3 regions of the Shimwellia blattae DSM 4481 genome follow, and region 3 is predicted to be linked to each of the others. Evidence: predicted binding sites of a transcription regulator. Region 3 holds the regulator's gene; each other region holds the start of a gene.
The links. The regulator PurR, encoded in region 3, represses purine synthesis genes. The targets are predictions, from matches to a motif close to CANGCAAACGTTTGCNTG.
Positions count from the first base shown of each region.

Region 1: a site for PurR is predicted at 3,011-3,028, ahead of EBL_RS19030 (nucleobase:cation symporter-2 family protein). Genes of this name have one in related genera too.
Region 2: a site for PurR is predicted at 6,138-6,155, ahead of cvpA (colicin V production protein). Genes of this name have one in related genera too.

Region 1 is NC_017910.1:4,057,473-4,067,336, reverse strand. It holds gene EBL_RS19035 (AsmA family protein) at 1-1,437, opposite strand, end outside; gene EBL_RS19030 (nucleobase:cation symporter-2 family protein) at 1,559-2,959, opposite strand; gene gltS (sodium/glutamate symporter) at 3,185-4,387, shown strand; gene recG (ATP-dependent DNA helicase RecG) at 4,388-6,469, opposite strand; gene trmH (tRNA (guanosine(18)-2'-O)-methyltransferase TrmH) at 6,473-7,162, opposite strand; gene spoT (bifunctional GTP diphosphokinase/guanosine-3',5'-bis pyrophosphate 3'-pyrophosphohydrolase) at 7,167-9,281, opposite strand; gene rpoZ (DNA-directed RNA polymerase subunit omega) at 9,300-9,575, opposite strand; gene gmk (guanylate kinase) at 9,630-9,864, opposite strand, start outside.
Region 2 is NC_017910.1:1,268,647-1,278,510, forward strand. It holds gene pdxB (4-phosphoerythronate dehydrogenase PdxB) at 1-284, shown strand, start outside; gene EBL_RS05885 (aspartate-semialdehyde dehydrogenase) at 361-1,374, shown strand; gene truA (tRNA pseudouridine(38-40) synthase TruA) at 1,374-2,183, shown strand; gene EBL_RS05895 (DedA family protein) at 2,200-2,859, shown strand; gene accD (acetyl-CoA carboxylase, carboxyltransferase subunit beta) at 3,011-3,934, shown strand; gene folC (bifunctional tetrahydrofolate synthase/dihydrofolate synthase) at 4,028-5,296, shown strand; gene dedD (cell division protein DedD) at 5,286-6,014, shown strand; gene cvpA (colicin V production protein) at 6,212-6,697, shown strand; gene purF (amidophosphoribosyltransferase) at 6,731-8,248, shown strand; gene argT (lysine/arginine/ornithine ABC transporter substrate-binding protein ArgT) at 8,594-9,373, shown strand; gene hisJ (histidine ABC transporter substrate-binding protein HisJ) at 9,689-9,864, shown strand, end outside.
Region 3 is NC_017910.1:2,346,778-2,356,641, reverse strand. It holds gene mdtK (MdtK family multidrug efflux MATE transporter) at 1-1,325, opposite strand, end outside; gene EBL_RS11105 (riboflavin synthase) at 1,600-2,238, shown strand; gene cfa (cyclopropane fatty acyl phospholipid synthase) at 2,288-3,436, opposite strand; gene punC (purine nucleoside transporter PunC) at 3,736-4,914, opposite strand; gene punR (DNA-binding transcriptional activator PunR) at 5,026-5,958, shown strand; gene purR (HTH-type transcriptional repressor PurR) at 5,955-6,980, opposite strand; gene cydH (cytochrome bd-I oxidase subunit CydH) at 7,273-7,362, shown strand; gene EBL_RS11075 (MFS transporter) at 7,612-8,778, shown strand; gene sodB (superoxide dismutase [Fe]) at 8,843-9,424, opposite strand; gene EBL_RS11065 (C40 family peptidase) at 9,666-9,864, opposite strand, start outside.

The DNA.
Region 1 (9,864 bases), 1.7 Mb from region 3:
CGGCAGCTGGGATACGGTGGCGGTCGCCTCCAGTAGCCCCTGGCCTGCAAACGCGCTGAGCTCGCTGATATTGACCGTGGACAGGTTCGCCTCCAGCGCCATGGACGGGCGGCGTAAATCCATACGGTTCAGGGTGGCTGCCGCCGCGTTAAGGTTCAGCCTGCCTCCCCATATTCCCCACTGATTATTGCGCACCAGCTGCAACCGGGTACCGCTGCTGTCCAGGGCGGTGAACTGGAACGGAAAGTCGGGGTTGGTATCGATCAGTAAGTTCCGGCTGGCGGAGAGCTTCTCAACCCGCAGGCTGTTGAGCCAGCCGGGTGCCGGTGCCGCCAGGTACTGTTTCCAGGCCGTGGGCAGGGTGTACTCCAGCCCGGCGATGGTCAGCTCATCCAGGGTGAGCGCTTTGCTCTGGCGCTGCCAGTGGCCCGTGGCGCGCAGCAGCCCCCCGGCCCAGCGGGTGGTAAATTGCTGCAGGGTGAGCGCCTGGCCGGATAACCGGACCGTCATAATGGGGTCAAACAGGTGCACTGCGCCGTATAGCGCCTCGCTGGCGCTGACGGATAATGTGCCCTCCTGCGCGCTCCAGCGGCCATGCTCCAGCCCGATATTGCGTAACCCCAGGCTGAGGCCATTCACCGCCCAGCCAGGCCCCTGAAGCTGGGTGTTGGTGATATCCACATTCCTGAGCGTGACCGGGGGCAGCGTTGCGGCCCGGGCCAGCAAACGCGCCAGGGTGTCGCGGCTCTGGTAGCGCAGATCGCTGATGCGTAAATAGTCTACCTGCCAGCGGCCATCCGGCGTGCGCTGCAGGCTGCTGCTCATGCTGCCGCGGGCCACATCGCCCCCGAGGGAGCTGATAATCAGGCTGCCGTTGCGGGTCTCGCCCTGCATCAGCACCTGGCTTGCCGGAAGACCGTTCAGGATCAGTTGCCCGGCGCTGAACTGAAAACGGGCATCCTGCTGGCGGGCCGGGTTCCAGGGGGTTATCCCCCCGGAGACCTGGCGGGCCACGAGCGGCCACTGGCCGGGGGTGGCGTTGATATTCATTGCGCTGAGCTGCAGGCGGCGGGCCTGGAGCGGCAGCGACGGCAGGCCACCCCGGGGCAGATTCAGGGTGCCGTTGTGTATCTGCAGGGAGTTAACATCGCCCGACCGGGTGAGCTGCCGGGCGCTGAGGCCGACATCCACCTGTTGCGCAACCAGCAGCGGGGGCTGGCCTGGCTTGCGCAGGCTGAGATTGCTGAAAACCAGATGAGAAGGGGAAGACCAGCTGTGGCTGAGCTTATCAAAGGTGATGTGCCACTGCTGGCCTGCGCTGATTCTGGCGGCCAGCTGGCTGGCGCCCCAGCGGGTCTGCACGGCTATGTACAGGGCAACAATTATCACTGTTAGTGCGATCAGCAGGGTAAGGAGAAGCCTTCTGAGTGAATTCATCGTCTTTCATCCCGTGAACATTAACAGTCTGAGTTATGCACGATTTAGCCGGTGAGCTCAAGGGGGGGATTGTAAGGTTGCGGGCGGTGATGGCGCGTTTGCGCCATCACCGTGCAGGTGGTCAGCGTTTTTGCGGCTGATCTTCAGGAAAAATCAGATTCAGCACAATGGCGGTGATCCCGCCGGCGGCAATACCGGATGCCAGCAGGGTTTTCAGCCAGTCCGGCGCGAACTGCAGAATTAACGGCTGCTGGGAGATCCCCAGCCCGACGGCCAGAGACAGGGCAATAATCATGATAGCCCGGCGGTTCAGGGGCTCGCGGGAGACAATACGCACCCCGGAGGCCGCAATGGTGCCGAACATCACGATAGTCGCCCCGCCGAGCACCGGCTCAGGAATGTGCTGCACAAAGCCGCTTACCGCCGGGAACAGACCCAGGATTATCAGCATCAGCGCCACCACAAAGCCCACATAGCGGCTGGCAACCCCGGTGAGCTGAATAACCCCGTTGTTCTGGCCAAAGCAGGAGTTCGGGAAGGTGTTAAACACCGCAGAAACAAACGAGTTCATGCCGTTTGCCAGCACGCCGCCTTTCAGACGACGGAGATACAGCGGGCCGGTGACCGGCTGCTCTGAAACATCCGACGTGGCGGTAATATCGCCTATCGTTTCCAGAGAGGTCACCATAAAGACCAGCATCAGCGGGATAAGCAGGCTCCAGTCAATGCCCAGCCCGTAGTAAAGCGGGGTGGGGATCATAAACAGATCGCTGTTCGACGGTGTGGTGTTTTCCGGCAGCATGCCCATAAACCAGGCCAGCAGGTAACCTACCGCCATGGCTATCACCAGGGATGCCACGCGCAGATAAGGGTTGCGCTGGCGGTTCAGGGCAATAATCACCACCAGTACCGCCCCGGCCAGCAGCAGGTTCGACGGGGCACCGAAGGTGTGGTTATTGATGGCGGTATAACCGCCACCGATAGAGGTCAGCCCCACCTGAATAAGTGACAGGCCGATAATCATCACCACCACGCCGGAAACCAGCGGGGTGATAATGCGCTGTGCCAGGTGCAGGCCACGGGAGATTATCATTTCTGTGCAGCTGGCCAGCATCAGGGTGCCGAACAGCGCCGCCATCATGGTGGGGATATCGGCCCCGCCGTTTTTCAGCGCCATACCGCCCATAATAAGCGGCGAGACGAAGTTAAAACTGGTCCCCTGGATGGAGAGCAGCCCGGAGCCCACCGGCCCCCAGGCTTTGATCTGAATAATAGACGCCACGCCGGAGGCGAATAGTGACATACTGATGATGTGCTGGGTATCTGCGGCCGGTAATCCCAGGGCCTGACAAATCAGCAGGGCCGGGGTGATCACGGCGACAAACATTGCCAGTAAATGCTGACAGGCGGCGAACAGTGTTTGAGGCAGCGGCGGTTTATCTTCAAGGCGGTAGATAAGTTCGCTGGGGCGGTCCTGAGTTTCTGGTTTTCTGTTCTCAGACTCAACAGCTTTTACTGACATCGGAGGAAATCCCGTAATGGAAAAGCGGTGATTTTAATGGATAGCACGATAAAAGCAATCGTTTGCTTGCCTGTTGTGGTTGCACGCCCCGCGAACCCGTTGCGTGCTGCGTATAATCCGCAGGCATTTTTTGTTAAAATCTGGTAACCAGTACCGTTGGGAAACGAATTAAAAAACACAATATCACTTTAATAACAAGGGATTATCCCGAACATGGAGCCTGTTATGCTACACCTCGATACGCTTGCTACACTGGTGGCCGCCACGCTGGTTTTATTGCTGGGGCGCAAGCTGGTGCACTCCGTCTCTTTACTGAAAAAATACACCATTCCCGAACCGGTCGCGGGCGGCTTGCTGGTTGCCGTGGCGCTGTTGATCCTCAATCAGGCTTTCGGGCTGGTGATTGAGTTTGATATGTCGCTGCGCGATCCGCTTATGCTGGCGTTTTTCGCCACCATTGGCCTGAACGCGAACCTTTCCAGCCTGCGGGCCGGGGGGAGATACCTCGCAATCTTTCTGATTGCGGTGGTGGGCCTGCTGCTGATGCAAAACGCCATCGGCATTGTGATGGCCAAACTGATGGGTATTGATCCGCTGATGGGGCTGCTGGCCGGGTCTATTACCCTGTCCGGGGGCCACGGCACCGGGGCTGCCTGGAGTAAAGTCTTTACCGAACGCTATGGTTTCCAGAATGCCACCGAAGTGGCGCTCGCCTGCGCTACGTTCGGGCTGGTATTAGGCGGGCTGATTGGCGGGCCGGTGGCGCGCTATCTGATAAAGCATACCACTACCCCCCAGGGGGCACCGGATGACAGCAGCACCCCTACGGCGTTTGAAAAGCCGGACACCGGGCGCATGATAACCTCCCTGGTGCTGATAGAAACCATCGCGCTTATTGCCATTTGCCTGACTGCCGGGCGCATTGTTGCGCAGGCGCTCCAGGGCACGGCATTCGAGCTTCCGACATTTGTGTGTGTGCTGTTCATTGGTGTGATCCTGAGTAATACCCTGGCGCTGATTGGGTTTTATCAGGTTTTCGAGCGGGCGGTATCCGTGCTGGGTAACGTGAGTTTGTCTTTGTTCCTCGCCATGGCGCTGATGAGCCTTAAGCTGTGGGAGCTGGCCTCCCTGGCGCTGCCGATGCTGGTTATTCTGACGGTGCAGGCGGTGGCGATGGCGCTGTATGCGGCATTTGTTACGTTCCGGATCATGGGGAAAAACTACGATGCGGCGGTACTGGCGGCTGGCCATTGTGGTTTTGGCTTAGGGGCCACCCCCACGGCGATTGCCAATATGCAGGCCATTACCGAGCGCTTCGGGCCGTCCCATGTGGCGTTTCTGGTGGTGCCGATGGTCGGGGCGTTTTTTATTGATATCGTGAATGCGCTGGTTATCAAGCTGTATCTGATGCTGCCGGTCTTTGGCTGATCAGGCATTGGAATAGCGTTCTGTCTCCGGCATCCAGCGTTCAATCAGGGCGCTGGCCTGCCGGGGGTAGCGCTCGTGAATATGGCGGGCGATGCGCTGAACTTCCGGGATCATGGCCTGATCGCGCAGTAAGTCTGCCACTTTAAACTCCGCATTCCCGGTCTGGCGGGTGCCCAGTAGCTCCCCGGGCCCGCGAATTTCGAGATCTTTTTGCGCAATAACAAACCCGTTGTTACTGTCACGCAGCACCTGAAGGCGCAGCTGCGCGGTTCTGGAGAGCGGCGACTTATACAGCAGCACGCAGTGGGATGCCACGGCACCGCGGCCAACCCGCCCGCGTAACTGGTGCAGTTGCGCAAGCCCCAGCCGTTCCGGGTTCTCAATAATCATCAGGCTGGCATTCGGCACATCCACCCCGACTTCAATAACGGTTGTCGCCACCAGCAGATGCAGCGCGCCCTGCTTAAACGCGTCCATGACGTCCTGCTTCTCTTTGGCTTTCATGCGGCCATGAACCAGCCCGATGTTCAGATCCGGCAGCGCCTGCTGTAGCTCTGCACAGGTGGCTTCTGCGGCCTGTGCTTCCAGCACCTCGGACTCTTCAATCAACGTGCAGACCCAGTAAGCCTGGCGGTGCTCTTCATGGCAGGCGTGGCGCACCCGCTCGATAATATCCTGGCGACGGGTATCGGCGATGGCGACGGTGGTGATTGGGGTGCGCCCGGGGGGCAGCTCATCGATCACCGAGGTATCCAGATCCGCATAGGCGGTCATGGCCAGGGTGCGCGGAATCGGGGTCGCCGTCATAATCAGCTGGTGGGGGTGAAACCCCTGCTGCTCGCCTTTTTCCCACAGGGCCAGGCGCTGGTGGACCCCAAAACGGTGCTGCTCATCGATAATCACCAGTGCCAGCCCGTGAAACTGTACCTGCTCCTGGAAAATTGCGTGGGTGCCGACAATCATCGCCACCTCTCCCCGGGCGATGGCTTCCTGCTGGGCCTGGCGCGCTTTGCCTTTTTGTTTCCCGGCCAGCCAGCCGACGTTAATCCCCAGCGGGGCGAACCAGCGGCGGAAGTTAGCCGCGTGCTGCTCCGCCAGCAGCTCTGTCGGGGCCATTAACGCCACCTGTTTACCGTGGGCGATAGCCCGCAGCGCGGCCAGTGCCGCAACCAGGGTCTTCCCGGAGCCCACATCCCCCTGCACTAAGCGCATCATCGGGGTATCCAGGGCCATGTCGCGCTCAATATCCGCAGTAACCCGCTGCTGGGCACCGGTCGGGGAGAATGGCAGGGCGTTGAGAAACGCCTGTTTTAGCCTGTCGTCAGGGGCGAGCGCCAGGGCATGATAACGCCGGGCACCGGCGCGCAGCGCCAGCATACTCAGGTTATGGGCCAGTAACTCTTCGAGGATTAACCGGCGCTGGGCCGGATGCTGGCCGCTTTCCAGATCGTCAAGGCGCATATCCGGCGGCGGGCGGTGCAGGGTGCGCAGCGCCTGGGGCAGGCTCATCAGCCCCCGGGCCAGCTCCTCCGGCAACAGCTCGCTGATGGCACAGGTATCCAGCAGATCCAGTGCCTGATCGGTGAGCTTGCGCAGTGTGGCCTGGCGGATCCCTTCGGTCGTGGGGTAGACCGGGGTGAGAGTATCCTGGAGATCCGGGGTGCTGCTCTCCCCCTGAATACGGTATTCCGGGTGGATCATCTCTGCGCCGTGTACGCCGCGTTTCGCCTCACCATAAGCCAGCACCCGGCGCCCCGGGGCGAGGCTGTTTTTCATTGCGGCGTTGAAATTGAAAAAACGCAGGGTGAGGATCCCGGTGCCGTCTGAAATCTGGCAGGTCAGCATGCGGCGGCGGCCGAAGGTGATATTGCTGTTCAGCACTTCCCCTTCCACAGAGGCATAAATACCGGGCAGCAGATCGTTAATGGTGTAAAGGCGGGTGCGGTCTTCATAACGCAGCGGCAGGTGCAGCAGCAGGTCCTGCACCGTATGCAGGCCAATTTTCGCCAGCTTACTGGCCTGGCTTGCGCCTACACCGCTCAGGGTACTGAGCGCTACCGCATCCAGTAGCCGCCCCTGCATGGTTTACTCTGCCGCCTGCATGGCGGACCACCAGGTTTCGCTGGCTTCAATGTCGCCAAGGTCGTTAATTCGCGGGTAGGGTAGCCCTTTGCGGGTGGCTACTTTTGCCAGTACCGGATACCCCCCTTCAAACAAAAGGCGCTGCTGCTCTGCATCAGACAGGAGGCTGTTTTCGCGCCGGTACATTCCGGCAATCTGGCGCTGGCGCTGGGCTTCATACAGGATAAGCGCCGACGCGACCGACACATTCAGCGACTGCACCATGCCGGTCATCGGAATAATAATGTCCTGATCGGCAAGGCTGAGCGCTTCCCGGGTGATCCCGGTTTTTTCCTGGCCCATCAGAATACAGGTCGGGCGGGTGTAATCGATATCGCGGAAATCGACAGCGCCGGGGGAAAGGTGAGTAGCGAGGATCTGCATTCCCTGGCGTTTCAGCTCGCTGACCGCATCAGCGATGGTGGGGTGGGTTTTTACCTCCACCCAGCTGTTACTACCGGCCGCTGCCGATGCCATGGTGCGCATCCGGTTGCCGGGCCACACTGCGTGCACTTCGTGAACCCCGACCGCATCCGCGGTGCGAATAATGGCAGAGACATTATGGGGTTTATGTACCTGCTCCATGCAGACTGTTAAGTCAGGCTGGCGCAGGGCCAGCATTTCGCGAATGCGCGCATACCGCTGTGGATTCATGCCGTTAGTTTCTGTTACGTGTGACTTTAATAACATCCGGCATCACGCGAATTTTGCGCATGATATTCGCCAGCTGTATGCGATCTTTGGCCGACAGGCGGATAAACGTGGAATAGACGCGGCCGTCTTTCTCTTCGGTGTTCAGGCTGTGGATATTCGAGCCCGTGGTGTTAATGGCCGCCGTCAGGTTCGCCAGGGCGCCCTGGTGGTTAAACATATCCACTTTGATTTCGGTGATAAATTCCTGCTCGGTCTCTTTATCCCACTCGACCGGCATAAATTTCTCAGGCTCTTTCTGGTAGCCACGAATATTACGGCAGGACTCATGGTGGATAACCAGGCCTTTCCCCGGGCTGATATGCGCCACAATCGGGTCACCCGGGATTGGGCGGCAGCATTTTGCGAAGGTGATCAGTACCCCGTCTGCCCCTTTGATGGGCAGATTATGGCTGAGGGCCGCCTGCGAGCCGGCGCCATTGCCGGTAATATCGCCCTGGAACAGGTTTTTGGCGACCACTACGCTCATTGCGTTGCCAAGCCCTATCTCTGCCAGCAGATCGTCCAGCGTGGCCAGTTTCATGCGATCAAGCTCGCGCTGAATATTCTCTTTGGGGATCTCGGCCAGTTTTTTGCTGCCCCCCAGCGCATGGCTGAGCAGGCGGCGGCCAAGGCTTACCGAATCATCGCGCTTGAGGTTTTTCAGCATCTGGCGAATACGGGCCCGGGCTTTAGAGCTGACGACAAAATTCAGCCATGCGGCATTCGGGCGGGCACCCGGTGCGGTGATTATCTCCACGGTCTGACCGCTGGAGAGGGCCTGAGAGAGCGGATAAGGCTGGCGGTCGACTCGGGCACCCACACAGGCGTGGCCGATATCGGTGTGTACCGCATAGGCGAAGTCTACCGGTGTTGCGCCTGCGGGCAGCTCGACAATCCGGCCTTCAGGGGTGAATACGTAGATTTCGTCCGGGAACAGATCGGATTTTACGCTCTCGATAAATTCAAAAGAGCTACCGGCGCTCTGCTGTAGTTCCAGCAGGCTTTGCATCCAGCGCTGGGCGCGGATCTGGGCGGCGGTGCTGCTGTCGCCTTCTTTGTATGCCCAGTGTGCCGCGACCCCCATCTCCGCCATCTGATCCATATCTTCAGTGCGGATTTGCACTTCAACCGGCACCCCGTGGGGGCCAATCATTGAGGTGTGTAGCGACTGGTAGCCGTTCGCCTTCGGAATGGCGATATAGTCTTTTACCCGGCCCGGGCGCGGCTTGTACAGGCTGTGCATCTGGCCCAGCACCCGGTAACAGGTATCCACGTCTTTTACGATAACCCGGAAGGCGTAAATATCCATAATCGAGTGAAAACGCTGCTCTTTAAGCACCATTTTGCAGTAAATCGAGTACAGATGCTTTTCGCGCCCGCTAACACGGCAGGGGATCCCCGCTTCCTGTAACCGGCCTTCAATCTCCGAGAGGATTTTCTGAATCATCTCTTTGCGGTTACCGCGCGCGGCTTTTACCACCTCTTTGATCACCCGGTAACGATTAGGGTACAGGGCTTCAAAACCCAGCTCTTCCAGCTCGGTTTTCAGGTGGTGGATACCCAGACGGTGGGCCAGCGGGCTGTAGATTTCCAGGGTTTCGCGGGCAATGCGGCGGCGTTTATCCGGGCGCAGGGCGCCAAGGGTGCGCATGTTGTGGGTGCGGTCGGCGAGTTTGATAAGGATAACGCGGATATCCTGTACCATCGCCATGATCATCTTGCGAAAGTTTTCCGCCTGGGCTTCTTTCTTATCGCGGAATTTCAGCTTATCGAGCTTGGAGACCCCCTCTACCAGCTCGGCAACGGTTTTGCCAAACAGCTGCTCCATATCCTGGTAGGTGGCAGGGGTATCTTCAATGACATCATGCAGCAGTGCTGCCATCAGCGTTTCGTAGTCCAGCCTCATTTCCGCCAGAATACAGGCCACGGCAACAGGGTGCGTGATGTAAGGTTCACCGCTTGAACGTGTTTGTCCCTCGTGGGCATCACGCGCGACAAGGTATGCCTGCTGGAGACGCTTAATCTGGTCTCCGGGCAGGTATTGTTGAATCAGTTGATTCAGGCTTTCAAACAGATACAAGGGTGACCTGCTGGGTAATTAACGACGACCTTCAGCAATCGCGGTAACCGCCTGCAGTTCTGCGGCTTCCTGCTCTTGCTGCTCCTGGCGCTCACGGACATCGAGAATCTGATTGTTGATCAGACCTTCTTCGATTTCACGCAGTGCAATAACGGTGGTTTTATCGTTTTCTTCCGGTACGAGCGGATCTTTACCGCCGGTCTGCATCTGACGAGCGCGACGCGCGGCGACCAGTACCAGGTCAAAACGGTTACCAATTTTCTCTACAGCGTCCTGAACAGTTACGCGTGCCATATTTAAAATGCTCCACAGATGAAGAAATGACTGGGCATGATACTGAAACCCGCCTCAGTCTGCCAATAGTTTGCTGATTAATGCGTCATGTCGCTGCTTCTGGCGGCTCATGCGCAGGCGCTCGGCGCGGATAATAATTTTAAGATCCGCCAGCGCCGTATCGAAATCGTCGTTAACGATCAGGTAATCATATTCGGCGTAGTGGCTCATTTCCGCTACTGCCTGGGCCATGCGCCGGGCAATGACCTCTTCACTATCCTGACCGCGGCCGCGCAGGCGGCGATCCAGC
Region 2 (9,864 bases), 1.1 Mb from region 3:
CCCTGAGCAGCCTCCTGCCGGTGCCGGATATGGTGGCGGTGCGGGTACATGGCCCCGTCACTCAGCCGCTGCTAAAACGGCTCTCCCATCTGGTGTATGATGTGCGCCGCGATGATGCCCCCCTGCGCCGGGTCGCCGCCATTGCCGGTGAGTTCGACAAGCTGCGCAAGAACTATGTCGAACGCCGGGAGTGGTCCTCCCTGCGCGTTGAGTGTGATGATGCCGCCAGTGCCGAATTGCTGAATAAACTGGGTTTTACCGCCGTTTATCTGGCTGCACAGTAGTTTTGTTATCATCCCGCGTCCTGCCCGGCCACCGCCTGGCGGGACGTTTTCTGTTTTTATTCTGGAGTAAACCACCATGTCTGAAGGCTGGAATATTGCCGTACTGGGTGCCACGGGCGCCGTAGGTGAGGCCTTAATTGAACTGCTGGCTGAGCGCCAGTTCCCGGTGGGCGAATTATATCCGCTGGCCAGGGCAGACAGTGCCGGGGAGACTATCCGCTTTTCCGGGAAAACGCTGCGCGTAACCGATGCTGAGGAATTTGAATGGTCCCAGGCGCAGCTGGCATTTTTTGTTGCCGGTGCGCAAGCCAGCGCCCGCTACGTGGATGAAGCCACCAATGCCGGTTGCCTGGTGATTGATACCAGCGCGCTGTTTGCCCTGGAGCCGGATGTACCGCTGGTGGTGCCTGATGTTAACCCGTTTGTGCTGGCCGACTACCGCAACCGCAACCTGGTGGCGGTGGCCGACAGCCTGACCAGCCAGCTGCTGACGACCCTTAAACCGCTGGTCGATGCCGGTGGCCTGGCGCGTATTCAGGTCACCAGTCTGCTTTCTGCCTCGGCCCACGGTAAGGCGGCGGTAGATGCCCTGGCCGGGCAAAGTGCCCGCCTGCTGAACGGCATGCCTATCGAGGAGGACGATCACTTTGGCCGCCAGTTGGCTTTCAACATGCTGCCGTTACTTCCCGATCAGGAAGGCAGCGTGCGCGAAGAGCGCCAGATTGTTGATCAGGTGCGCAAAGTGCTGCAGGACGACGGGCTGCTGATCTCCGCCAGCTGTGTACAGTCGCCGGTGTTTTACGGCCATGCCCAGATGGTGAATTTTGAAGCCATGCGTCCGCTCTCCGCCCAGGAAGCACGCGACGCGCTGACGCGCTGTGAAGATATCAGCGTGTCTGAGGAGTCAGACTTCCCGACCCAGGTGGGGGATGCGTCCGGCAATGTGCAGCTGTCAGTGGGCTGTATCCATAACGACTACGGGATCCCGGAGCAGGTCCAGTTCTGGTCCGTGGCGGATAACGTGCGCTTTGGTGGCGCGCTGATGGCGGTGAAAACTGCGGAAAAACTGCTACAGGAGTACCTGTACTGATGTCTGCCAGGCCAGAGCCGCGCTATAAAATTGCCCTTGGCATTGAGTATGACGGCAGTAAATATTATGGCTGGCAGCGCCAGCAGGAAGTGCCCAGCGTGCAGGAGAAGCTGGAAAAAGCCCTGAGCCAGGTGGCGAACGAACCTGTTACCGTGTTTTGTGCCGGTCGCACCGATGCGGGGGTTCACGCCACCGGGCAGGTGGTGCACTTTGAAACCACGGCGCAGCGCAAAGATGCGGCCTGGACGATGGGGGTCAATGCGAATTTACCCGGTGATGTGGCGGTACGCTGGGTAAAACCGGTGGCGGAGGATTTCCACGCCCGTTTCAGCGCCACGGCGCGCCGCTATCGCTACATCATTTATAACCACCGGCTGCGCCCGGCGGTGCTCTGCCAGGGGGTCACCCATTTTCACCTGCCGCTGGATGCAGAACGCATGCAGCGTGCGGCCCAGTGCCTGCTGGGGGAGAATGATTTTACCTCGTTCCGGGCGGTCCAGTGCCAGTCGCGCACGCCCTGGCGCAATGTGCATCACATTCAGGTGACCCGCTACGGCAGCTACCTGGTGGTGGATATTAAAGCCAACGCGTTTGTGCACCATATGGTGCGCAATATTGTCGGCAGCCTGCTGGAAGTGGGCTGTGGCAACCAGCCGGAAGGCTGGATGGCAGAGCTGCTGGCGCTGAAAGATCGCACGCTGGCGGCGGCGACCGCCCGGGCAGAAGGGTTGTACCTGGTTGCGGTGGACTATCCTGAGCGGTTTGCGTTACCGCAGCTGCCGATGGGGCCGCTGTTTTTAGCCGATTAATCAAACGGACACACTGATGGATTTTATTCATTTTATTATCGATTTTGTCCTGCATATTGATGTGCATCTGGCTGAGCTGGTGGCTCAGTACGGTATCTGGGTCTACGGGATTTTGTTTCTGATCCTGTTTTGTGAAACCGGCCTGGTGGTCACCCCGTTTTTACCGGGGGATTCGCTGCTGTTCGTGGCCGGGGCGCTCTCTGCGCTGCCGTCTAATGATCTGCATGTGCATACCATGGTCACGCTGATGGTTATCGCGGCGGTACTGGGGGATGCGGTGAACTACACGATAGGGCGGTTATTCGGCCAGAAGCTGTTCAGCAACCCGAATTCGAAGATCTTCCGCCAGAGTTATCTTGACAAGACTCACGAGTTTTACGCAAAACATGGCGGCAAAACGATTATTCTGGCACGATTCGTTCCGATAGTGCGGACCTTCGCACCGTTTGTTGCGGGTATGGGCCATATGTCATATCGCCATTTTGCTGTGTATAACATTACCGGTGGCCTGTTATGGGTGCTACTGTTCACCTATGCAGGGTATTTCTTCGGTAACTTCCCGGCGGTACAGGAAAATCTGAAATTGCTGATTGTGGCAATTATTGTGTTGTCGGTATTACCCGGAGTGGTGGAGATTATTCGCCATAAACGTAGGGCTGCTCGCCAGATAAAATAAAACAATTCCGGGGTTGGACCACTTTTTTATCCAAAGTGGGGCCCCGTTATGTTTTAATGGACAGCATTTGTGGTCTGTGGGGGGCAAAAATGGCATTATGCGCCCCCACAGAAAAACTGGCATCGACCAGGTTCAGGCAGAAAGGTCATCAATGAGCTGGATTGAACGAATTCTCAATAAAAGCAATATAACCCCTACCCGCCGGGCGAACATTCCGGAAGGTGTGTGGACTAAGTGCGATAGCTGTGGTCAGGTTCTGTACCGCGCTGAGCTGGAGCGCAACCTTGAAGTGTGCCCTAAGTGCGATCACCATATGCGTATGTCGGCCAGAGAGCGGCTGAATTCGCTGCTGGACGAAGGATCCATGGTAGAGCTGGGTAGCGAGCTCGAACCGAAAGATGTGCTGAAGTTTAAAGACTCCAAGAAATACAAAGATCGTCTGGCGACAGCACAGAAAGAGACCGGTGAAAAAGACGCACTGGTGGTCATGAAAGGGACACTGTACGGGATGCCGGTAGTGGCGGCAGCCTTCGAATTTGCCTTTATGGGCGGCTCTATGGGGTCTGTTGTCGGTGCGCGTTTTGTCCGCGCCGTTGAGCAGGCGCTGGAAGCAAACTGCCCGCTTATCTGTTTTTCCGCCTCTGGCGGTGCCCGTATGCAGGAAGCGCTGATGTCGCTGATGCAGATGGCGAAAACCAGCGCCGCGCTGGCGAAAATGCAGGAGCGCGGCTTGCCGTATATCTCCGTGCTGACTGACCCGACCATGGGCGGCGTGTCTGCAAGTTTTGCTATGCTTGGCGATCTGAACATTGCCGAGCCGAAGGCGCTCATCGGCTTTGCCGGCCCGCGCGTGATCGAACAGACCGTGCGCGAGAAGCTGCCGCCGGGATTCCAGCGCAGTGAGTTCCTGATTGAGAAAGGCGCCATCGACATGATTATCCGTCGTCCGGAAATGCGCTTTAAGCTCGCCAGTATTCTGGCGCGGCTGATGAACCTTCCGGCCCCGGATCCTGATGAAGTACGCGACGATGTCCCGGCAGAATCTGCTGAGCCGGAACAGGATAACGACGCCTGACAGTAAGAGCAGGGCAGGTCACCGACCTGCCCTTTTTTATACCCGAACCGCCGCCCCCTGGCGGCGGGTTCAACAGTAGTGTGAACGGCCATCATGGATAAAATTACGCCTCCACAGGCCACGTCGCCGCTGGCCACGTGGCTTTCTTATCTGGAAAATCTGCACAGCAAAACTATCGATCTCGGGCTGGAGCGTGTGCGCAAGGTAGCCCAGGAGATGGGGCTGCTGAAACCGGCACCTTTTGTGTTTACGGTTGCCGGTACTAACGGCAAAGGGACCACCTGCCGCACCCTGGAGACTATCCTCACGGCGGCGGGCATGCGCGTGGGGGTCTACAGTTCGCCACACCTTTTGCGCTACACCGAGCGGGTGCGAATAGCCGGTGATGAGCTGCCGGAGTCGGCCCATACGGCCTCCTTCGCGGATATCGAAGCCCGGCGCGGTGACACCTCGCTGACCTATTTCGAGTACGGCACCCTGTCGGCCCTGTGGCTGTTTAAACAGGCGCAACTGGATGTGGTTATCCTCGAAGTGGGGCTGGGCGGGCGGCTGGACGCCACCAATATTGTCGACAGCGATGTGGCGGTGATAACCAGCATTGCCCTTGACCATACGGACTGGCTGGGGCCGGACCGGGAAAGCATTGGCCGGGAAAAAGCCGGTATTTTCCGGCCCGGTAAGCCTGCGGTGGTCGGGGAGCCGCAAATGCCCGGCACGATTGCCGAGGTTGCCCGGCAAAAAGGCGCCTGGCTACTGCGCCGCGGGGTGGACTGGGATTATGACGTTAATGCACACAGCTGGACATTCCGTGACGGGGCCGGGGAGCTGAAGAATCTTCCCCTGCCGCTGGTTCCCCAGCCCAATGCGGCCACCGCGCTGGCGGCTCTGCGCGCCAGCGGGCTGGCCGTTACTGAGCAGGACATCCACACCGGGATCCGCAACGCCACCCTGCCGGGCCGTTTTCAGATTGTTTCTGAGCACCCGCGGGTGATCCTTGATGTGGCCCATAACCCCCATGCGGCCCGGTATCTGGCAGGCCGCCTGCAGGCTGAGCCCTCAGAGGGGCGCTTACTGGCGGTGATTGGTATGCTGCACGATAAAGACATCGCCGGTACGCTGGCGCATCTGTCTGAGCTGGTGGATATTTGGTATTGTGCTCCCCTGGAAGGGCCACGGGGGGCGAGTGCTGAGCAACTGGCTGAGCATCTGGGGGGCGGTCATCTTTATCCGCGCGTCGCGGATGCCTGGTTTGCCGCACTGGCAGAGGCCCGCCCGGAAGATACGCTGCTCGTGTGTGGTTCATTCCATACCGTGGCACATGTGATGGAAGTGATGGAGTCGGGGAGAGAAGGTGGCGAGTAAATTTCAAAACCGCTTAGTGGGGACCATTGTGCTGGTGGCGCTGGGGGTGATTATTCTGCCCGGGCTGCTGGACGGGCAAAAGAAACATTATCAGGATGAGTTTGCCGCCATTCCCCTGGTGCCGAGACCGGGCGACACAGACGAGCCGGACATGCTGCCGGTGGCGACCCAGGCATTACCGGCCCAACCGCCGGAAGGGGCCGCAGAGGAGGTCCGCGCCAGCACTGCGGGCAACCCGGCGCTGAGAGCCTCTGCGCTGCCTGTGGACAGCGGGGCCGGGCTGGATGAGGTATCACCCGTTGCGCGTGAAATGGCAAAACCTCAGCCGCCACAGCCTAAACCGCAGCCCAAACCGAAGCCGCAACCGCAACCGGTAAAAACCCCGGATCAGGCGGCGGAACGTCTGGCGGTAGCCAGTGAGCAGGCGGCGCCACCGGCGGCGAAAGCACCGCAGGAGCAGAGCAGCGCGCCGGTGGGTAAAGCCTATGTGGTGCAGTTGGGGGCGCTGAAAAACGCCGACAAGGTCAACGAGATAGTCGCTAAGCTGCGGGCCGCGGGCTTTAAGGCGTACACATCGCCTTCCACGCCGGTTCAGGGTAAAATTACCCGCATCCTGGTCGGGCCGGAGGCGAACAAAGATAAGCTGAAAGGTTCCCTGGGGCAGTTACAGCAACTGTCCGGGCTTAGCGGCGTGGTTATGAGCTACAGCGTGCGTTAAATCCGGCAGTACAATCTGGCGAGCGGGGCGCGGGGCGCGGTGAGCGCTCTGCCCGTGGCAGTAACCGATGGCGTTGATGCTTTTTTCAGCGCCATTTTTATTTGAGCGGGGGAAGGAAATCCCTACGCAAACGTTTTCTTTTTCTGTTAGAATTCGCCCCGACCGGATGTCAGGGCGGTTTATCGTAGGATGAGTTCATGGTCTGGATTGATTACGCGATTATTGCGGTTATCGGTTTTTCCTGTCTGGTTAGCCTGATCCGCGGGTTTGTTCGGGAAGCGCTCTCGCTTGTTACCTGGGGTTGTGCTTTCTTTGTCGCCAGCCATTACTATTCGTACCTTGCCGTCTGGTTTACGGGTTTTCAGGATCAACTGGTTCGCAATGGCATTGCTATCGGGGCGCTGTTTATTGTTACGCTGATTGTCGGGGCTATCGTTAACTCGATTATCAGTGCCCTGGTTGAGAAGACCGGGCTGTCAGGAACAGACCGGGTTCTGGGCGTCTGTTTTGGTGCCCTGCGGGGTGTGCTGATCGTCGCCGCAATGCTGTTTTTTCTGGACACATTTACCGACCTGTCGAAGAGTGAGGACTGGCGCAATTCTCAGCTTGTTCCTAACTTCAGCTTTATCATCAGGTGGTTTTTTGATTTTCTGAAAGACTCGTCGAGTTTTATACCCCGGTAATGTGGCCTGGGGTGGCTTACTGAGGAAAACGAGATGTGCGGTATTGTCGGTATCGCCGGTGTTATGCCGGTCAACCAGTCTATCTATGACGCGTTATCGGTGCTACAGCACCGCGGGCAGGATGCCGCTGGCATCATTACCATCGATGCGAACAATTGCTTCCGGTTGCGTAAGGCCAATGGTCTGGTCAATGACGTATTCGAAGCCCGCCATATGCAGCGTCTGCAGGGCAATATGGGGATAGGCCATGTGCGCTATCCCACTGCCGGTAGCTCCAGCGCCTCTGAAGCGCAGCCGTTCTATGTTAACTCGCCCTATGGCATCACCCTGGCACACAACGGTAACCTGACCAACGCGCACGAACTGCGCCGGATGCTGTTTGAAGAAAAGCGGCGCCATGTTAACACCACCTCTGACTCTGAAGTGCTGCTGAATATCTTCGCCAGTGAGCTGGATAACTTCCGCCACTACCCGCTGGAGGCAGACAACATCTTCGCCGCTGTGGCGGCAACCAACCGCCAGATCCGTGGCGCTTACGCCTGCGTGGCGATGATTATCGGCCACGGTATGGTGGCGTTTCGCGATCCGCACGGCATTCGCCCGCTGGTGCTGGGCAAGCGCGATGCCGGAGACGGCCGGACCGAATACATGGTCGCCTCTGAGAGCGTGGCGCTGGATACGCTGGGCTTTGAGTTCCTGCGCGACGTGGCCCCGGGCGAGGCGATTTACATCACCGAGAACGGGCAGCTGTTTACCCGCCAGTGCGCCGACAACCCGACCAGTAATCCGTGCCTGTTTGAGTTTGTCTATTTTGCCCGCCCGGATTCGTTTATCGACAAAATCTCCGTTTACAGCGCCCGGGTCGGGATGGGGAAAAAGCTGGGCGAGAAAATTGCCCGCGAATGGGACGATCTTGATATCGATGTGGTTATCCCTATCCCGGAGACCTCCTGCGATATCGCGCTGGAAATTGCCCATATTCTGGGGAAACCGTACCGCCAGGGGTTTGTAAAAAACCGCTATGTGGGGCGTACGTTTATCATGCCGGGCCAGCAGATGCGCCGTAAATCGGTGCGCCGCAAGCTGAACGCTAACCGGGCTGAATTCCGGGATAAAAACGTTCTGCTGGTGGATGACTCCATTGTGCGTGGCACCACCTCTGAACAGATTATCGAAATGGCCCGGGAAGCGGGGGCGAAGAAGGTGTATCTGGCTTCGGCCGCGCCGGAAATTCGCTTCCCCAATGTGTACGGTATCGACATGCCCAGCGCCACGGAGCTGATTGCCCATGGTCGTGAGGTGGATGAGATCCGCCAGATAATCGGCGCCGATGGGCTGATCTTCCAGGATCTCGATGACCTTATCGAGGCGGTCCGCGCGGAGAACCCGGATATCCAGCAGTTTGAGTGCTCGGTATTTAACGGGGTCTATGTGACGAAAGACGTGGATCTGCCGTATCTGGAGTATCTGGACTCGTTACGTAACGATGACAGCAAAGCGCTGCAGCGCCAGAACGATCTGGAAAGCCTCGAAATGCATAACGAGGGCTGATCGCCTGTAACTCCCACAATGCCCTGTCCTGTGACGGGGCATTTTTTTATCCGCTGTGAGCAATTTGCTTTATTACAGTGCGTTTCTGCAACATTGATCAAATCCTGATAATTTTCCTCGCGCTTTTCGTAATACCACTACAGCCAGACCGGGAAAGCTGGTATCTTCGCCTCCGGACGATATGTAACGTTTTTATAACAATAAATATGACATTTACGGAAAACCCGCCGGGCTGGCACAACTTGTGCTTAGTCAGAAGGGCCACAACACAATAACCGACATCACCACGCGTTGTAATCTTCCGGCACCAGAACCAGAAGGGGCAACGTAAGCTGAGGAATACGTATGAAAAAGCACACCCTGGCGTTATCTCTGCTGGCCGGTCTGTTCTGCACCAGCGCGATAGCCGCTATCCCGTCGACGATCCGCATTGGTACGGACACCACCTATGCGCCGTTTTCTTCGAAAGATGCCAAAGGAAACTTTGTCGGTTTTGATATCGATCTCGGTAACGAGATGTGCAAACGGATGCAGGTGAAATGCGTCTGGGTCGGCAGTGATTTCGATTCGCTGATCCCGTCATTAAAAGCCCGCAAAATTGACGCGGTGATCTCGTCGCTGTCCATTACCGAAAAGCGCCAGCAGGAGATTGCCTTCTCCGGGAAACTGTACGCGGCCGACTCGCGCCTGATCGCGGTAAAAGGGGCGGACATTCAGCCAACCCTCGCGTCGCTTAAGGGTAAACACGTCGGGGTGCTCCAGGGCTCCACCCAGGAAGCCTACGCGAATGAAAAATGGCGTGCTGAGGGTGTGGATGTGGTGGCGTATCAGAACCAGGATCTTATCTACTCCGATCTGAGCGCCGGGCGTCTGGATGCAGCACTCCAGGATGAGGTTGCCGCCAGCGAAGGGTTCCTGAAGCAACCGGCCGGTAAAGATTTCGCCTTTGCGGGCCCTTCGGTGAAGGATAAAAAATACTTCGGCGATGGCACCGGTGTGGGGCTGCGTAAAGAGGACGCCGAACTGGTGAGCGCGTTTAATAACGCCCTCGATACGCTGCGTAAAGACGGAACATACGACAAGATGGCGCAGAAGTACTTTAACTTTAATGTTTACGGCGATTGATAGTTTCCCGTAGTCTGTACCCCGGTCCGTAATAAGACCGGGGCCACAGGGAAAATAAAACCCGTGGTGCCCTGATACGGTGCAGTATTACGTATGTTGAACCTTTGTGGTGCATTAGTTGCGCTATTATCAGGCATTCTGCTGCGTAACCTTCACTTTATGGTTACTGTATTACCAGGCATGAAATCTGCAGTTTTCCCCTCGTTCAGGGAGAATTTATAAGCGGTAATGCCTTTGGGCTGGTACTCAGCACTGGTTATGGCCCGGACGGCCACGGTGCGGTAATCACGACAGATAGGGTTTTTGAGGAAGAATATGAAAAAGCAGATACTTGCTGTTACGCTGGCGCTGGCGTTTTCCAGTGTTACCACTGCCTTTGCGGCCATTCCGGAAACACTGCGTATTGGTACTGATCCCACATACGCCCCGTTCGAATCCAAAAATGCCAAAGGGGAACTCATCGGGTTTGATATCGATCTGGCTAAAGAATT
Region 3 (9,864 bases):
CAGCGCATACGCAGCATTATCAGAATGGCGGCGCAGGTCAGCCCGATAATAAAGCCTATCCAGAACCCGGCAGGGCCCATCCGCGGTACGACGGCATCGGTCAGCGCCAGGGTATACCCGCAAGGCAGCCCCAGCACCCAGTAAGCCACAAACGTAATGTAGAAAATGGCCCGGGTGTCTTTATAGCCGCGCAGAACCCCGCTGCCAATCACCTGGATTGAGTCAGAGATCTGGTAAATCGCCGCCAGCAGCATCAGCTGAGCGGCCAGGGAGACCACCGCCGGATCCTGGTTGTAGAGCAGGGCAATAGGCTCGCGCAGGCAGATAGTAAAAATCGCGGTCAGGGTCGCCATACACACCCCGACACCCAGCCCCGTCCGGGCTGCGGTTTGGGCATTGGCGGTTGAGCCCTCTCCGAGCCGGAACCCCACCCGGATAGTCACCGCCGCCCCCAGGGACATGGGCAGCACAAACATCAGCGAGCTGAAGTTAAGCGCTATCTGGTGACCGGCCACATCCACAATCCCCAGCGGCGAAACCAGCAGGGCGACCACGGCAAACAGGGTCACTTCAAAAAACAGCGCCAGCGCAATAGGCAGGCCAAGCTGAACCAGGCGTTTGAGCAGGACAGGATTTGGCCCGGTGAATTTTTCCGGCGCGCGGATATCACGCATGGAGCGGGCGTGTTTGATGAAATACAGCATACTGGCGAACATCACCCAGTAGACTGAGGCGGTTGCCACCCCACAGCCCACCCCGCCCAGTTCCGGCATACCGAAATGGCCATAAATAAAGATATAGTTAACGGGAATGTTAATAAGCAGGCCGAGGAAGCCCATCACCATCCCCGGTTTGGTTTTGGCCAGTCCTTCACACTGGTTACGGGCCACCTGGAAGAACAGATAACCCGGCGCCCCCCAGAGCAGCGCGCGCAGGTAGCCGACGGCTTTGTCGGCCAGTTGCGGGTCGATATTATGCATGGCGTGGATGATATACCCGGCATTCCACAGCACCACCATAATCAGAACTGAGGCCATGCCCGCCAGCCAGAAGCCCTGGCGTACCTGTGTTCCCACGCGGTCACGCCGCCCGGAGCCGTTTAGCTGGGCTATCACCGGGGTGAGTGCCAGCAGCAGGCCGTGGCCAAACAGAATGGCCGGCAGCCAGATAGAGGTGCCGATAGCGACAGCGGCCATATCTGTGGCGCTATAGCCACCGGCCATCACTGTATCGACAAATCCCATGGCGGTCTGCGCGACTTGCGCAAGGATCACAGGGATCGCCAGTGCCAGTAGCTGACGAGCCTCGGTAAAATACTTCTGCACGTTACACCTTTATAGTTTTGTTTTTGAAACAGACAATGCATCCGCCCGGCAGGCGGAAGAAAGAATAAAAGAGGGAGATTCGACTCTATTCTAGCGGCAGTTCCTGATTACGCCAGCGAAATAGTCTGCGCCAGCACGGAGTGGCTGGCAACCTTTTTTGCCAACTGTTATTGTGCTGTCTTTGGTGTCTGGCCCGGGGCCGGATCGCGGTATACTCACCGGTATACCGTTATGCAGCGCAGGCTGCAGCATTATCATAAACCAGGAGCTCATTATGTTTACCGGTATCGTCCAGGGCATGGCCCGCGTGGTGTCAATTGAAGAAAAACCAAACTTTCGTACCCATGTGGTGGAACTGCCGGATGCCATGTTACCCGGGCTGGAGACCGGGGCGTCCGTTGCGCATAACGGATGCTGCCTGACAGTGACCGAAATAAACGGTGACCGGGTAAGTTTTGACCTGATGAAAGAAACGCTGCGGATCACTAACCTGGGTGAAATTCAGCCAGGGGATAAAGTCAATGTGGAGCGCGCGGCGAAATTTAACGATGAGATTGGCGGGCATTTAATGTCTGGCCATGTTATGACCACCGCGGAAATAACCAAAATTCTCGCCTCGGAAAATAACCGCCAGGTCTGGTTCCGGGTACAGCATCCGGAATTAATGAAATACATCCTGCATAAAGGGTATATCGGTATCGACGGGATCAGCCTGACAGTGGGGGAGGTGACCGCCACCAAATTCTGTGTCCACCTGATCCCGGAAACCCTGCAGCGCACCACCCTGGGTGAGCGGCGCATTGGTCAGCGGGTGAATATTGAAATTGATCCGCAAACTCAGGCGATTGTTGATACGGTTGAGCGGGTGCTGGCCACCCGTGGCCTGAATGATGCTCAGGCTCCGTCTGTCTGAGTATTCTGCGCATAAATAAAAAACCCCGGGAATCCGGGGTTTTTTATGATTAGCGGGCAACGCGCAGACCGTTTTCCACACCTCTGGAGAATAAAACCTGCCAGAGCTGGATATCCCGGGCGCGGAATGCCCCGGCACAGGCGTTCAGATAGTAGGTAAACATTCTTCTGAAACGTTCGCTGTAGTTGTCGGCAATTTCCGGCCAGCTGGCGAGGAAACGTTCATTCCACGCCATCAGCGTGGTGTCGTAATCCTGGCCAAAGTTGTGCCAGTCTTCCATCACGAAATGTTTTTCGCTGGCGTCGGCAATCTGGCGCACGGAAGGCAGGCAACCATTGGGGAAAATATATTTATTGATCCACGGGTCGACATTATTGTCCGTTTTTTTCGAACCGATTGTGTGCAGCAGGAACAGACCATCTGGCTTCAGATTGCGATCGGCAACTTCAAAGTAGGTATTGTAGTTTTTCGGCCCTACGTGTTCGAACATCCCGACCGAAACAATACGGTCATACTGGTCGTCAAGGTCGCGATAGTCCTGCAAAAGGATGGTCACATCGAGATCTTTGCAGCGATCCTGCGCCATTTTTTGCTGTTCTGCGGAGATAGTCACCCCGTGGACGGTGACACCATAGTGACGGGCGGCGAACTCAGCCAGCCCGCCCCAGCCGCAGCCGATATCCAGCATTTTCAGGCCCGGTTTCAGCTGCAGTTTGTCGCAAATCAGCTTCAGTTTGGCCTGCTGTGCGGCCTCCAGGGTGTCGGCATCTTTCCAGTATGCGCAGGAATACTGCATATAAGGATCGAGCATCCGGTGGAACAGGTCGTTACCGAGATCGTAATGCTCTTTACCAACTATCCAGGCACGTTTACGGGACTGGAGGTTAAAAAGGCGTGCGCTGAGGATACGCAGTGTATCTTTCAGGTGCTGAGGGATCTGATCTTCCAGCCCGGCACGCAGGATGCGGGTGAAAAAGATATCGAGCCTTTCACACTCCCACCAGCCGTCCATATAACTTTCGCCAAGACCCAGCGAACCTTCCTGGAATACCCGCTTATAAAAATCCGGGTTTTTGACCTGAATATCGCAGGCGGCGCGGCCATTGATCTCAATACCGGCTCTGCCGAGCATTTCATGGGCCAAACGATACCATTCGTTGTCTGTTACACTTGCTTCTTCTATACACGATGAACTCATAGCTTCTCCATCACCTTTGTTGTGATTAGAACCTCAGAAAAGCGTAGACGCTAATTCCTGGGTGCGAGAAATTTCACGGGAAAATCCGTGCGCCTGGAATCCGACGTTGAACAGAGAAAGGAACACTCCCCCTCGAAAGGCTACGATCCATCGCAAAAAAACGGGAGAGTCCGCTCCCGTTGAGTTGTAAAGAATTTATGATATTTCTGATGTAATAGTAAAACAGTATATGCCTGCTTTTTGGGTGATTCAACCGAAAATTGTTAGCAGACTAAGCTGAAAAACATGCTATTTTTCATTTAATTAACCTGCATAATTTGCGGGCTGCGTTTTTTGCTTATCAGATAGCCACCCAGCGCCAGAGGCACCGTACCGAGCATCACGCTGGTGGTGGTCAGTAGCGGGGTTGCCACCAGCCAGGAGACCAGCATACTGGCGAAGAAGCACAACCCCAGTTGCAGGGTGTTCTGCAATGCCGCCGCCCGGCCTGCGGCCTGCGGGAAGGGCAGCAGCGCTGCCGCTACCGCTATCGGGTAGATGGCGCCATTGGCCATCGCCATAATGCAAAAGGGCACCAGCAGCAGCGTCAGGGTGGCCTGGCCGCTCAGCGCCACGGCAAACACGCCCAGTACACTACAGGTATAAACCCCCAGTAACGCCGGGAGCAGGCGCTGTGGCGGGTGGCGCATCAGCAGCGCTTTGCAACCGTATCCCCCTATTAAAAACGCGATGGTTTGCGGCACGTAGCTCAGGCCGGTTACCGCCGGGCTGTAGCCCATGTCGTGCAGAATAAAAGGTGAGCCGGTCAGCCAGGCAAAAAAGCTGGCTGAACAGGCGGCATAAATCAGTACGTTACCGCGCCAGATGGCACTGGCCAGCAGAGTTGAAAAGCGCACCGGGGCGTCAGAGGCGCTCTTCTGGCCGCTCCGGCCCGGTGCCAGGCCCAGGGCCGGGATCATCAGCAACAGGGTAATGGCCAGTAACAGGGCGAATATTCCCTGCCATGCGAAGTGGTTCAGGATCCAGCTTCCCAGCAGGGGGGCCAGCGCCGGGGAGAGCCCCACCAGCGGCATAATGGTGGCGAAGACCTGGTTGGCTTTCTGGGGGGGATAGCTGTCGGCCACCAGGGCCTGCCAGCTGACGGTGGCTGCGCACACGCCCACGGCCTGAATAAACCGCAGCCCCAGCATCAGCCGGGCATCTTCAACCCACAGCATGCCGAGGCAGCCAAGGGCGAAGATCCCAAGCCCCAGAATCAGCACCGGTTTGCGCCCGAAGTGGTCAGACAGGGGGCCCCACATCAGCTGGGCGATGGCAAAACCGGCAAGAAACACACTCAGACTGGTGCTGATGGCCGCCGCGCTGGTGCCCAGGTATTGCTGCATGGCGGAAAACGCAGGCAGGTACATATCGGTAGCCAGAAAGCCCAGCACGCTCAGGCCGGCCAGCCAGGCCAGAAATCCTTTTGATGGTTGCATAGCACACTCTTCGGTCGAATTATTTTCAGTCGCCCGGAGTGTAAGGAGTGCAACCCGGCTTGTGAAACGCTAATATTTGCCAGCTCCATTCAAAAATTTTCAAGGCAAATTATGTGGTCAGAATACGCGCTGGAAGTGGTGGATGCAGTCGCCCGTAATGGCAGCTTTAGCGCAGCTGCTCAGGAGCTGCACCGGGTGCCTTCGGCCATCAGTTATACGGTCCGGCAACTGGAAGAGTGGCTGGCCGTGCCGCTGTTTATTCGCCGCCACCGGGATGTGGAACTCACCCCTGCGGGGCGCTATTTCCTGCAGGAAGGGCGCGGCGTTATCAAAAAAATGATTGCCACCCGCCAGCAGTGCCAGCAGATAGCCAACGGCTGGCGTGGTCAGCTGGCGATTGCGGTGGATAACATTGTCCGCCCGGCGCGCACCAGCCAGCTGGTGTGTGATTTCTACCGCCACTTTCCTGATGTGGAGCTGCTGGTCTCTCTGGAGGTGTTTAACGGGGTATGGGATGCGCTGGCAGATGGCCGGGTTGAGGCGGCCATTGGCGCGACCCGGGCCATCCCCGTGGGGGGGCGCTATGCCTTCCGGGATATGGGTATGCTGCGCTGGCACTGTGTGGTCGCCAGCCACCACCCGCTGGCCCAGGTCACCACGCGCCTGGGGGACGACACCCTGCGCAACTGGCCTTCACTGGTGCTGGAAGATACCTCCCGCTCCCTGCCCAAACGCACCACCTGGCTGCTGGATAACCAGCGGCGGCTGGTGGCGCCGGACTGGGCCGCCGGGGTGGCCTGTATCAGTGACGGGTTATGTATTGGTATGGTCCCGGAGCATATTGCCGCCCCCCGGGTGAACAGCGGGGAGTGGCGGATACTGACGCTGGAAAATCCCTTCCCGGATGCGGCCTGCTGCCTCACCTGGCAACAACAGGAGTCGTCACCGGCCCTGAGCTGGCTGCTGGAGTATCTGGGGGACAGCGCCACCCTGAATCAGGAGTGGCTGCGGGTGCCGGAAGAACCGGCACCGACGGGGGATTAACGGCGATAATCGAGGAACGGGCCATCGGCCACTGAACGGCGCTCCACCAGACGGGGGTGCACCTCGATGGTTCTGGAGTCTTCGCGCTTATTAATGATGCGATCGAGCAGCATATTAAAGGCCGTCTCCCCCAGGGAATCTTTCGGCTGGTGGACCGTGGTCAGCGCCGGGGTAAAGTAGCGGGAGTGGCGGATATTATCGTACCCGATCACTGAAATATCCTGCGGCACGCGCAGGCCCATTTCATCCGCGGCACAGATAGCCCCCATGGCCATAGCGTCGCCGCCACAGAAAACCGCCGTCGGGCGCTGGGATGAGGCCAGCAACTGCTGCATGGCCCGGTAGCCGGACTCCGGCTCAAAGTCGCCCTGGACAATCCAGTGTTCCGGCAGGGTGATCAGCGCCTCTTCCAGGGCTTTACGGAACCCGGCCAGCCTGCCGGCCCCGGTATTGCGCTCCAGGGGCCCGGGAATAACCCCGATCTCCCGGTGGCCGCGCTCAATCAGATAGCGCCCGGCGATATAACCGCCCTGGAAGGCGTTATCAATCACGGAGTCGGTAAAATCGGCTTTGGCTTCGCCCCAGTCCATGACCACCATCGGAATATGGCGATACTCCTCCAGCATGGCGAGCAGTGACTGGGGATATTCTGAACACATAACCATCAGGCCATCGACCCGTTTCTGAGCCATCATGGACAAATAGGCGCGCTGTTTTTCCTGGTTATTCCAGGCGTTGCCGAGGATCAGCGTATAGCCGCGGGCAAAACAGTTTTTTTCTACCGCTTCAATGATCTCAGCAAAGTAGGGCGCTTCACTGCTGGTGGCCAGCAGACCGATCGATTTCGTGTGATTCACCTTCAGGCTACGGGCGACGGCGCTGGGTGAGTAATGTAGCTCTTTAATGGCTGCCCATACCGCGTTGCGTGTCTCTTCCGCAACAAACCGGGTTTTGTTAATCACATGTGATACGGTTGTGGTGGAAACGTTTGCGCGTTTCGCCACATCTTTAATTGTCGCCATGAAGTATTACTCCGGCCCCTGTCCTGACCCGTTGAAAAGTAGCCGGGTAATCGTTTGCGTTTCCTTAGCGGATGCCGCAACTCTCTGGTTGGGCCGGGCCGGGGAAGTCAACGCAAAAATGCGAAAGGGCGTAAATAGATAGTTCGTCATAAATTAGCGGGGGATTGTGGACGATCCTGGCTAAAAGGGGAAGAGGGAAAATGCAGTTTAGTGAAAAATCAGGTAATATTTTTAACGATTACCGCGATAAATAACTCACCCGTCTCCCCCCGGGGAGCAAAAGGAGCAAGAGATGAGCACAGAGCTGAGATACGCATTAGTGACGACGGTGGTCGCACTGGGGCTGATTGTCGCCGCAGCATTCACCGCTATTCTGCACTAAATTGCGCAACAGGCCGCGGCACACCGGTAACAGGTGCCGCGCTTCCTGGCGGTTTTGCGCAACACCCGCACCGGATTTTTCCTGACTGAGCAATACTCTTTTCCATAAATGCGGCTTTTTCTTCAGGTCATCTGCTGAGATGATGCTGAACAGTTTTTTAACATCTGGGATTTATCACTGTCTATCCGGGGTTTTCACGGCGAGCGTTGCTGTCCGGCAATGGCTGTCTCCCCCTGACCGGAGTTATTCATGAAAATTAATTTTCCACTTCTGGCGCTGGCTATTGGCGCTTTTGGTATCGGCACCACTGAGTTTTCCCCCATGGGGCTGTTACCGGTCATCGCCCAGGGCGTTGGGGTGTCTATCCCTACGGCGGGTATGCTTATCAGCGCTTATGCCATCGGGGTTATGGTGGGTGCACCGCTGATGACACTGCTGCTGGCCCAGCGCGGCAGGCGTAATGCCCTGCTGTTGCTGATGGCTATCTTCACCCTTGGTAATGTGTTGTCGGCGCTGTCGCCCGGCTACGCCACGCTGATGGTGTCCAGAATAATCACCAGCCTGAACCACGGGGCATTCTTTGGTCTGGGGTCTGTGGTGGCGGCAAGCCTGGTGGCAAAAGAGAAGCAGGCCAGTGCGGTTGCCACCATGTTTATGGGGCTGACGATTGCCAATATTGGCGGGGTCCCGGCGGCCACCTGGATGGGGAATGTGATTGGCTGGCGCATGTCGTTTCTGGCGACCGCAGGGCTGGGGCTGGTGGCGATGTTAAGCCTTTACCTCTCCCTGCCTGCCGGTGGTGCCGGGCAGCGGCCGGATGTGAAAAGTGAGCTGGCTGTACTGATGCGCCCGCAGGTGCTCAGCGCGTTACTGACCACGGTACTGGGGGCCGGGGCGATGTTTACCCTCTATACCTATATCGCGCCGGTGCTGGGGACCATTACCCACGCCTCTGCCGGGTTTGTTACTGCGATGCTGGTGCTGATCGGTGTTGGCTTCTCCCTCGGGAACTATCTTGGCGGGCGGCTGGCGGATCGTTCGGTAACCGGAACGCTGAAAGGCTTCCTGCTGCTGCTGATGGTTATCATGCTGGCGATCCCGTGGCTGGCGCGCAGTGAAGTCGGGGCCGCCGTGGCGATGGTTATCTGGGGGGCGGCAACCTTTGCGGTAGTGCCACCGTTGCAGATGCGCGTGATGCGCGTTGCCAGTGAAGCGCCCGGGTTGTCCTCTTCGGTGAATATTGGGGCTTTTAATCTGGGTAATGCGCTGGGGGCCGCCGCAGGCGGGGCGGTGATTTCCGGCGGGCTGGGTTACAGCATGGTGCCGGTTGCCGGGGCGATGATTGCCGCTGCCGGGTTGTTACTGGTAGTGATGGCCGCCCGGCCCGGTGCGCAGCCGGTATGTGAAGCGGAATAAGTGCCACTCAGGCAAATAAAAACGGAGAGCCCAGGCTCTCCGTTTTGCTGTCAGCCGGTCAGACTCAGGCAGCGAGGTTTTTCGCCACGAAATCCCAGTTAACCAGCGCCCAGAAGTGATCCAGGTAGCCGGCACGCGCGTTGCGGTAGTCGATATAGTACGCGTGCTCCCAGACGTCTACGGTCAGCAGCGGGGTGGCATCGGTAGTCAGCGGAGTACCGGCGTTAGAGGTAGACACGATAGCCAGTGAGCCATCCGGGCGTTTTACCAGCCAGGTCCAGCCGGAGCCGAAGTTTTTGGTCGCGGCATCTGTAAACTGCTGTTTAAAGCTGGCGAAGTCACCAAACGCGGCGTTAATCGCGCTGAGCAGCGCACCTTTCGGCTCACCGCCTGCATTTGGCGCCAGGCAGTTCCAGTAGAAGGTGTGGTTCCAGACTTGTGCGGCGTTGTTAAAGACACCGCCTTCAGCGCTGCGGATGATCTCTTCAAGGGTTTTCCCTTCGAACGCCGTGCCTTTCACCAGGTTATTGAGGTTGGTGACGTAGGTCTGGTGGTGTTTACCGTAGTGATATTCGATGGTTTCAGCGGAAATGTGCGGTGCAAGTGCGTCTTTTGCATATGGTAATGCAGGTAATTCAAATGACATTGCTTCACTCCTTGTTAACTTTTTGTTTTAGCTCACTGTAAAGATGGTAAGGTTCCATCAATATCCGGCAGTGGCTGCCGGTATCGTGATATGTGTTTTCTTGTGATGGGAATGTTAACACCGACCGGAGGCAGAGAGAAGCCTCATACCGCGAAAGGGTAATTTGTTCTGATAGGTATGGTGAAGGTTTAAGCGGGAGCCGGTGGAAGAGAGCGGCCTGCCCCGGGGCAGGCCGCCAGGATTAACGGATATTATCGGCGGTCATCACCCGGCGGGCGCCCACATAGTGACGCTGCCAGTAATCATTACTGAGCGAGGTGATAACAATATCGCGGCCGGTACGCGGTGACTGGATAAACTTACCATTCCCCACATAGACCCCGACATGGTCCGCGGCCCGCTTGCTGTGGGTGCGGAAGAAGACCAGATCGCCGCTGACC